DNA from 3 places in the Vagococcus martis genome. Region 2 is predicted to be linked to each of the others. Evidence: predicted binding sites of a transcription regulator. Region 2 holds the regulator's gene; each other region holds the start of a gene.
The links. Region 2 encodes LexA, which represses DNA repair genes until DNA is damaged. Its sites were predicted from a motif close to CNAACANNTGTTNG; they were not measured.
Positions count from the first base shown of each region.

Region 1: xerS (tyrosine recombinase XerS) is a predicted target of LexA. The motif match lies at 1,715-1,728, and genes of this name have one in related genera.
Region 3: uvrB (excinuclease ABC subunit UvrB) is a predicted target of LexA. The motif match lies at 1,211-1,224, and genes of this name have one in related genera.

Region 1 covers NZ_MVAB01000001.1:2,427,567-2,430,862, forward strand. The annotation lists gene pheA (prephenate dehydratase) at 1-368, shown strand, start outside; gene BW731_RS11805 (ABC transporter ATP-binding protein) at 374-1,159, shown strand; gene xerS (tyrosine recombinase XerS) at 1,740-2,819, shown strand; gene BW731_RS11815 (DUF998 domain-containing protein) at 2,936-3,296, shown strand, end outside.
Region 2 covers NZ_MVAB01000001.1:482,315-485,610, reverse strand. The annotation lists gene BW731_RS02405 (M42 family metallopeptidase) at 1-813, opposite strand, end outside; gene BW731_RS02400 (hypothetical protein) at 871-1,059, opposite strand; gene lexA (transcriptional repressor LexA) at 1,168-1,788, opposite strand; gene BW731_RS02390 (DUF896 family protein) at 1,934-2,176, shown strand; gene tkt (transketolase) at 2,273-3,296, shown strand, end outside.
Region 3 covers NZ_MVAB01000001.1:352,138-355,433, forward strand. The annotation lists gene uvrB (excinuclease ABC subunit UvrB) at 1-1,165, opposite strand, end outside; gene BW731_RS01760 (C1 family peptidase) at 1,316-2,650, shown strand; gene BW731_RS01765 (transposase) at 2,880-3,296, opposite strand, start outside.

The DNA of each region.
Region 1 (3,296 bases), 1.9 Mb from region 2:
ATGGCTTAGAAATTTTATCAGAAAATATCCAAGATAATCGATTTAATCAAACGCGTTTTTGGTTATTAGGAAAACAACCATTCAAAATTGATGATTCTAATATACAGAAATTAAGTTTGTTTATCACGTTACCTAAGAATACACCTGGAATTTTACATAAAGTCCTTTCTGCGTTTGCTTGGCGTGAAATTGATTTAAGCAAAATAGAGTCAAGACCACTAAAGACAGAGTTAGGTGAATATTATTTTATTATTGACGTCATCATTCAGGATAATATCCCTCTAGTTGAACACGCATTAGAAGAAATCACGCTATTAGGTGTGACTTACCAGCATCTAGGCTGCTACTCAATTGTTATAAAGGAGTGAAGTAAGTGTTAATTAATTGCCAAAACGTGTCATTTATAAGAGAAAAAGAATGTATCTTACAAGAAATAAATTGGCAAATGAGTCCAGGGGAGAACTGGGTCATTTTAGGGTTAAATGGGTCTGGGAAAACAACGCTTTTAAAAATGATAACGGGATATAATTGGCCTTCAAATGGCGAATTAACAGTTCTTGGTGAAACGTTTGGAAAGACATCCATCCCTGATTTAAAGAAAAAAATAGGGTGGGTCAGCTCAGACTTAAAACATCGAATTAATTCTAATGATGTATCTGAAAACATTGTCTTAAGTGGCAAGTTTGCAAGTATTGGAATTTGGGAGAAAACAACCAAAGATGAGGAAGACCTAGCCAAACACATTCTAATTCGATGTGGTGGTAAAGCGTTGATTGGTAAGAAGTTCGGTATACTGTCACAAGGTCAACAGCAAATTGTGCTAATTGCTAGAGCGTTGATGGCTAAGCCTGAACTACTGATATTTGATGAACCTTGTAATGGACTTGATTTGTTTGCAAGACAATCCATGTTAGATAGAATTGATCACATCGCACAAGAAAAACAAACGAAAGGGTTAATCTTTGTTACTCATTATATAGAAGAAATTCCAGCAAGTTTTGACCATATATTATTACTTAAAGATGGAAAAATATTTGCAAAAGGATTAAAATCAGACGTCTTAACGCCTGATTTGTTAACACGATTTTATGACAATGCTGTTGAGGTCATTAAATTACCAGATAATCGACTAACCATTATACCAAAAAGTTCTAAGTGATTACTTCAGAGCTTTTTATTTTGTTGTCGTTAGGAAGAGTGGTGTATTATCTTGTCGATAGAAAATTATTTTAAGTTGGTTTACATAATATATATTAAACGAAGTTGGTTTTAAGAGCTTTAAATACTTAAAAGTGATTAACTATCAATGAAACTTACTTTAAAATCATTTGACACACATGCATTTAGTTATAACTTTTCATTAATTCATTTGATATGTGTTTCGATGACCAATCTAAATTCTTTAACCCAGTTACATATATAGATAATCATAATTAAAATATTCGCTACAAAAGTTTTAATTTATTCAAACTTAGACAAATCATTAATCAACTAATAATTTAAGTTCATACAATTCATATTTATAAATAAATTTACCAGATCAGTTTAATCATTTTATGAACTGGCTTAATAACATCATTACTTAAATATACTATGGCTTTGTTTTTACCTTTCTTGAAAGTATTATCTTTCCGGAAAACTAGACCTAATCAATAAAATAACAAAATAAATTATATTTTATTGACATTTTTATATTAAAAGTATATTATTAATACAAACATATGTTTGGAGGTTTAGTTATGTCACAAGAAAAAAATATTACACGATTGGAATATGAATTGAAATCTCTCCCCTTTTTTATTCAAGAATATATCGAAAAAAAGCGGATTGTGCCCTATTCTGTCACTACTTTATATGAATACGCAAAAGAATACCGACGTTTCTTTGAATGGTTAAAACAAGAAGCCATTATGTCAAACGACCTCTCTTCTATCTCGTTACAAGATTTACGAAACTTAACAGAGCGTGACGTTGAATTATATAAAGGATTTTTGTTAGCCTCTCCTCGTTTAGGGACGACGGCTGACGGTCAATTAAGAAGTCACGTCAGTATTCAACGTTCGATCACGGCATTAAAGTCACTCTTTCATTTTTTAGCAACGCAGACTGCTGATGAAAATGGTGCGACTTACCTATCTCATAATATTATGGATAAAGTTGATAATGTTAAAACTGGTCGAACCCTTCAAGATCGGTCACGATCGATTGAAAATAAACTATTTATTGGTGATGAGTCGCTTGATTTTATTGAATTTATTGATTCAACCTATGAAAAAACGCTACAAAGTCATCAAGCAAAAAGTGCATTTTATCGTAATAAAGACCGTGACATTGCGATTATCGCCTTATTCCTAGGAACTGGTATGCGTCTTTCTGAATTAGTGAACATGAAAGTATCTGATTTAGATGTTTTAAATATGGAAGCAACCGTGATTCGAAAAGGAGGTTTCAAAGATACAACCATGATTTCATCTATTTTTATGCCATACATCACGCAATATTTAGATAACAGAGAAAAATTATATCATCCTGAAAGCAGTGAAAAAAGTCTGTTTTTATCGTTTTACCGAGGATCAGCTCAACGAATTGATCAATCTACGGTAGAAAAACTGGTTGGAAAATACAGTAGTGTGTTTAAAACCCGTGTGACGCCACATAAACTTAGACACACTGTCGGCACACAGCTCTACAAAAAAACCAATAGTTTGCTAACTGTTTCCCACCAACTAGGACAAACAGGAACAAGTGCCACAGCGATTTATACGCACATCATCGATGAAGAAAAACGTGAAGCCATCAATGATTTATGGACGAATTAAGCCATTCAACTAAAAATGAATGGCTTTTATTTTTTATTTATCAAAAATTCGCCTATTTATTATATATGTTTGCTATACTTATTTTTATGACGTTATTAGTATAAAGGAGTTTTGATATGTCCAACAAAAAATATGAAATTGAAGTGCCTGCCCCTTTACTCGACTCTATAAAGGGATCGGATGATATGGTTCAAATTAGACGCGAATCGACTAAATTAATTATTGAAAAACCAACTAACTATAAGAATAATGAATCTGTGTCATTACGGTACTTTATTTACCCGTCGATTGTTGTGACAGTTATTTTTTTCTTATCCGTTATGACGAGAAAAATGTCGCAAGTTCCACTTACAGGTAATGTTTCGATAGCCAGTCACTTGATTTATCTTGGATTGATTAGTGGCATGTGCTCATTTACTTATTTTTTTATAAAAGGCAAAAAAAATCCTAAAAATAAATCAACACAAGATATTTACT
Region 2 (3,296 bases):
ATGATTTCTTAAACCAAGATGATAAGGCCCACTAGCATCTTTTACACAGATGGATACAGTGTATTCGTCTGTTTGTTGATCGTCTCCCATAGCTCCCATATCAACAGCGACATATTCAACAACATTTGGAGAAATATTAGAGTTACCACCATAACCAATTTCTTCATTGTTTGAGAAGAAAAAGTGAGTTGTGTATGGTAGCGTTTGATTAGTTTCTTTTAGATTAATTAAAAAATTCATTAGAATAGCAGCACTAACTTTATCGTCCAAATGTCTAGATTTTATGTATCCAGAAGGTGTAATCACTGTTCGTGGATCGAAACTAATAAAGTCACCTACTTGAATACCTAAATTTTCTGTATCTTCTTTAGAAGAAACTTTTTCATCAATTCTTACTTCCATGTTTTGTTGGTCGCGTTTTGCTGTTCCTGAATCTTTATAAACGTGGACACTCGTTTGATGCATTAAGATGGTTCCCGTGTAAGTTTTATTTTCTTGCGTGTGAATCGTACAATATTCACCCTCAATGGCATTAAAGTTAAATCCGCCAATTAAATCAAGTTTCAATCGTCCATCTGGTTTTATCGCACGAACCATTGCACCTAATGTATCAATGTGAGCCGTAATAAATCTCTCTTTATCTAAAGTTTTACCTGGAACAGTGATAATTAGGCTGCCTTTATTATTAATAGTTGGTTCATAACCATAAGAAGTCATTTCATGATAAATAAAATCAATAATGGTTGATGTATCTCCAGTTGGAGAAGGTATATTGGTTAATTCACGAGTTAGTTCAATTGTTTCTTTTGACAAACGTATCATCCTTTCTTTTAAGTTAAGGTTAGATGAATCATCTATAAAAAGCAATGACTATTTTTTATAAGACAGATGGTGATTTTTTTGTTGCGAACGTTTATAACTTTTCTCATCCCAAAGCATTAACCAAAGTAACACAAGAGGAGTCAAAATAATCAGTGCCACATCTAGTCCTAAAGTACCTAAAATAATTCCAATAATTAAAACAATTAAGATTAAAGCATATCGTCTAATAGCAAACATACAAACACTCCTTTAATTTTTACGAACGTGCGTTCTTATTCATAAAATTATTATACAAACATCCGTTCTCTTTGTAAAGAAAAAAATAAAGCATAACATCATGCTTTATTAAATATGATTTCTATAAAGGCCGACAACTTTGCCTAAAATTGAGACATTGCTTAATATGATAGGTTCCATTGTGTCATTTTCTGGTTGCAAACGAATATGATTTTTTTCTTTAAAAAACCTCTTACATGTTGCTTCGTTTTCATCTGTCATGGCAATGACGATGTCACCATTAACAGCTGACGATTGTTTTCTGACAATAACATGATCACCATCGAATATGCCAGCGTTTATCATACTATCACCACGAATCGTAAGCATGAATAAACTGTTTTCTTCATATTTTAAGTCAGGTGGTAGTGGGAAAAAGTCTGATGCTTCTTCAACAGCTAAAATTGGTTCGCCGGCAGTTACTACACCTAACATTGGAATGAAAGGTGAGTTGATACCAATCATTTTTAATCCTTCGCTTGTTAATTCAATAGCTCTTGGTTTAGTAGGGTCACGACTAATCAAGCCTTTTTTTTCTAAACGAGAAAGATGCCCATGAACGGTTGACGTTGATGAAAGGTTGACAGCTGTTCCGATTTCTCTAACAGTTGGAGGATACCCTTTTTCTTCAACTTGTTCGTGTATGTATTTTAAAACGTCTAATTGTCTAGAAGAACGTTTAGTTGACATAATGATACCTCATTTCCTTTTTTTCGAGTGTAACATAAATTTTTATTAAAATCAAACGCATGTTCGCACTTTTTTGTTACAATTAATTGTTTTTTTATTCCTTTTAAGATACTATTTAATTAGAACTTTAAGGAGGTTTACACTCATGTTAAGTGAAAAAAAATTAGCAAGAATAAACGAATTAGCAAACAAATCAAAAACAACAGAAGGATTAACAGACGTTGAAAAAAAAGAGCAACAATTATTGCGAGAAGAATATTTAGATAGTTTTAGAAAAGGTATGAGAAATCATATTGAAGGAATGAAAGTTGTTGATGAAGAAGGAACAGATGTTACGCCTGAAAAATTAAAACAAATTCAAAAAGAAAAAGGTTTACATGATAGATAACCTTATGTTTTTATTTCTATAAAAACGCTTGTAAAAATAAAATATTCGATGTAGAATGTAATAAAGGTAAATAAAACCTAAATAGGAGGGCGTTATATGTTATTTGATCAAACTGATCAACTAGGCGTGAATACGATTCGTACACTTAGTTTAGACATGATTCAACAAGCAAATTCAGGACATCCAGGATTACCAATGGGAGCTGCACCAATGGCTTACACTCTTTGGACAAAATTCTTAAAGGTAAATCCTAAAACATCAAGACAATGGGCAGACCGCGACCGCTTTGTATTATCTGCAGGACATGGTTCAGCAATGCTTTATAGTTTACTTCATTTGTCAGGTTATAACTTACCAATGGAGGAATTAAAAAAATTCCGTCAATGGGATAGTTTAACACCAGGACATCCAGAGGTACATCATACAGATGGCGTTGAAGCAACAACTGGTCCATTAGGTCAAGGGATTGCAATGAGTGTTGGGTTTGCGATGGCAGAAGCGCACCTCGCTGCAACATATAACAAAGATAAATTTAACATTGTTGACCATTACACGTATGCTTTATGTGGTGATGGTGATTTAATGGAAGGTATTTCTCAAGAAGCAATCAGTTTAGCTGGTCATTTGAAACTTGGTAAATTAATCGTTTTATATGATTCAAATGATATTTCTTTAGATGGACCATTAGATAAATCATTTACTGAAGATGTAAAGGGCCGTGTTGAATCATCAGGATGGCAACATATTTTAGTAAAAGATGGCAATGATTTAGAAGAAATCGCAAATGCTATTGAAGCCGCACAAAAAGAAACAGCGAAACCAACCATGATTGAAGTCAAAACTGTGATTGGTTTTGGTGCTGAAAATGAAGGAACAAATAAAGTACATGGTGCACCACTTGGAGCTGAAGGAGTGGCATTTGCTAAAAAATCTTACGGTTGGGATTACCCAGCATTTACTGTACCAGAAGAAGTGGCAACACGTTTCCACGCTGATATGGTAGAAAAAGGTGAAAAAGCAGAAGCAGAGTGGCAAAAACTATTTGCTGATTACAAAGCAGCTTATCCAGAACTAGCGAAACAATTTGAAGAAGCCTTCAAAGGTGACGTGACAGTTGATT
Region 3 (3,296 bases), 130 kb from region 2:
CTTCAAATTCTTCTAATCTAAGTGGTCGGTTATCCAACGCACTAGGTAATCTAAACCCATAGTCCACTAACATTTGTTTTCTCGCTCTATCCCCGTTATACATGCCCCTAATTTGTGGCATCGTCACGTGGGATTCATCAACCATAATCAAAAAATCATCAGGAAAGAAGTCAATCAATGTAAATGGTGCTTCTCCTTCGCTTCGACCATCCATATGTCGTGAATAGTTTTCAATACCAGAACAATAGCCCATCTCACGCATCATTTCGATATCATAGTTCGTCCTTTGTTCTAATCGTTGAGCTTCTAATAATTTTTCTTCACTTCTTAATTCTTTAAGTCTGTCATCTAATTCTTTTTGGATTTTAGCGATGGCTTCTTCTAAATGCTCTTCGTTTGTCACAAAGTGTGTCGCAGGGAAAATTGCTATGTGCTCTCTATCACCAATAATTTCACCTGTTAAGGCATTAAACTCTCTAATGCGGTCAATTTCATCACCAAAAAATTCAATTCTTAAAGCAAAGTCATCTTTTGACGCTAAAAATATCTCAACCACATCACCACGTACACGGAAACGCCCACGCTGAAAATCTATGTCATTGCGCTCAAATTGAATATCAACTAAATTTCTAAGTAGTTGATCGCGTTCCATTTCCATTCCTTCACGTAAAGAAAGAACCTGATTTTGATACTCTCTAGGATCTCCCAATCCATAAATACAAGACACAGATGCCACGACAATCACATCATTTCTCTCTAATAGGGAACTGGTCGCTGAATGGCGTAATTTATCAATCTCATCATTGACACTCGAGTCTTTTTCAATATACGTATCACTTGAAGGAACATAGGCTTCCGGTTGGTAGTAATCATAATAGCTCACGAAATACTCTACTGCGTTATTTGGAAAAAATTCTTTAAACTCACTATATAGTTGTCCGGCAAGTGTTTTGTTATGCGCAATAATCAGAGTTGGTTTGTTAACTTCTTTAATTACATTAGACATGGTAAATGTTTTGCCAGAACCTGTTACTCCCATTAATATTTGGGATTTTTCATTATCTTCTATATTCTTTACTAATTGCTTAATCGCTTCCGGCTGATCCCCAGCTGGTTCGTATCTTGACACTAAATCAAAGGTATGGTTTGTTTGTCTATCAATCATGCTGAAACTCCTTTAGATTTACTTATTTTCTCAATTTTATCATACCGAACATACTTTCGCAAAACAGTTCGCATTGGAAAAATATAATCGATTTAGTGTTATTTTGAAGAATGTTGGAGTAGAATGGAAACAAAAGAAAGGTGTGGTTACATGGTTAAATCTATTTCAAATGAACAAGTCAAACATATGGAGCAAAAATATCTTGCTAATCGTGAGCATTTATTAAGCCAACGTGCAGTGATGAAAAATGGTATTTTAGCCTCATCAGAAAATCAAAAAGCAGTTATTGAAAACAATCCCGTTTTCTCTATCGACTTAGATACAGGAAACGTGACAAATCAAAAACAAAGTGGTCGTTGTTGGATGTTTGCAGCCCTTAATACATTCAGACATGATGTCTTAAACAATCATCACATCAAAGACTTCGAATTATCTCAAAACTATACGTTTTTCTGGGATAAATTTGAAAAAGCAAATTATTTCTATGAAAATATTATCAAAACAAGCAACCAAGAATTAACAAGTCGTGAAGTGGCATTTTTACTAGCAACACCTCAACAAGATGGTGGCCAATGGGATATGTTAGTAGCGATTATCCAAAAATATGGGATTGTGCCAAAAACAATCATGCCTGAAACAAAAAGTAGTTCAAGCAGCCGTGAGTTAAATACTTACTTAAATAAAAAATTAAGAAAAGATGCCTTAACATTAAGAACATTAATTGCTAATGGCGCCTCTGAATCAGAGATTGAAACTCGTAAAGTTGAATTGCTACAAGAAATCTATAACTTATTAAGTACCTCTCTAGGTACACCACCAACAGAATTTGATTATTCATATTATGATACAGATGGAAATTATCATTTAGAACAAGGGCTAACTCCTACTTCTTTCTATGATAAATACATCGGCACTGACTTAAATGATTACGTCAGCATCATCAATGCCCCAACAAAAGACAAACCTTACAATCAAGTCTATACAGTTGATATGTTAGGAAACGTCGTTGGCGGAAAAGAAGTTCGTCACTTGAATGTTGATATTGAAACATTCAAAAACTTAGCTATCGCGCAATTAAAAGATGGTGAAAGTGTTTGGTTTGGGTGTGATGTTGGCCAATCTTCTACAAGAGACACTGGTATCATGGCAACAGATATATATAGCGTGCAAGATACATTAGATATTAATTATGATATGAGTAAAGCAGAACGTTTAGATTATGGTGAAAGTTTAATGACTCACGCAATGGTCTTAACAGGTGTGAATTTAATCAATGACAAACCAACTAAATGGAAAGTTGAAAACAGTTGGGGAGATAAAGTTGGAACAAAAGGATATTTTGTTATGAGTGATGATTGGATGAGTGAATATACTTATCAAGTCGTTGTGAATAAAAAATATCTTTCAGATGACTTAAAAAAAGTACTTAAAAAAGATGATGTGACAGTTTTAGCCCCATGGGATCCAATGGGTGCTTTAGCATAAAATAAAACATACTAAGATTAGAAGGTGCTGACCCAAAAGGCTTATAACAAAAATTAAGGCTCTACGTCAAATGATGTGGATGAATAAAATTAAGTGTACTTAAGCAACGAAAGTCGATTGGCTTTTGTTGCTTATTTGTTTGATTCTCCTATTTTTAATGGCTCTTTGTCAACTACTGTTGGTAAGGATTAATACGTTAGAATTTAAGGTCTAGAAAGCATTTAGTTTTCTAGATCTTTTTTGGTGATGTAAAGGCAGATTCTTTTAAACAAATTGATAGTCGTAGCTTAAAATTATAAAAACTTCTCATGCCATAGGCATTACGCTTAATGACTTTAATGTGGTTATTCATACATTCTAACGGACCGTTTGAATAAGATGTTTCAAAGGTGTTTTTTATTTCTTCTCGATATTTTTTAAATGTTTTGAAAACAGAAATAAACTCTTTAAATCCTGTTGGTTGATTAATTAATTCCAAAAATAAAGAATAATCTTTTGTTTGAATCGCTCTTAAAATTTGTTGATAGGTGCTGTAAGCCTCTGTCAATTTAGAATCATAGGTAAGTAAGCGTTCAAGTAATTCTTTTTCAGAAAGATACGCTTTAAAGGATGGACGCCAATGCTGTTGGATATAATCTAATTTGTC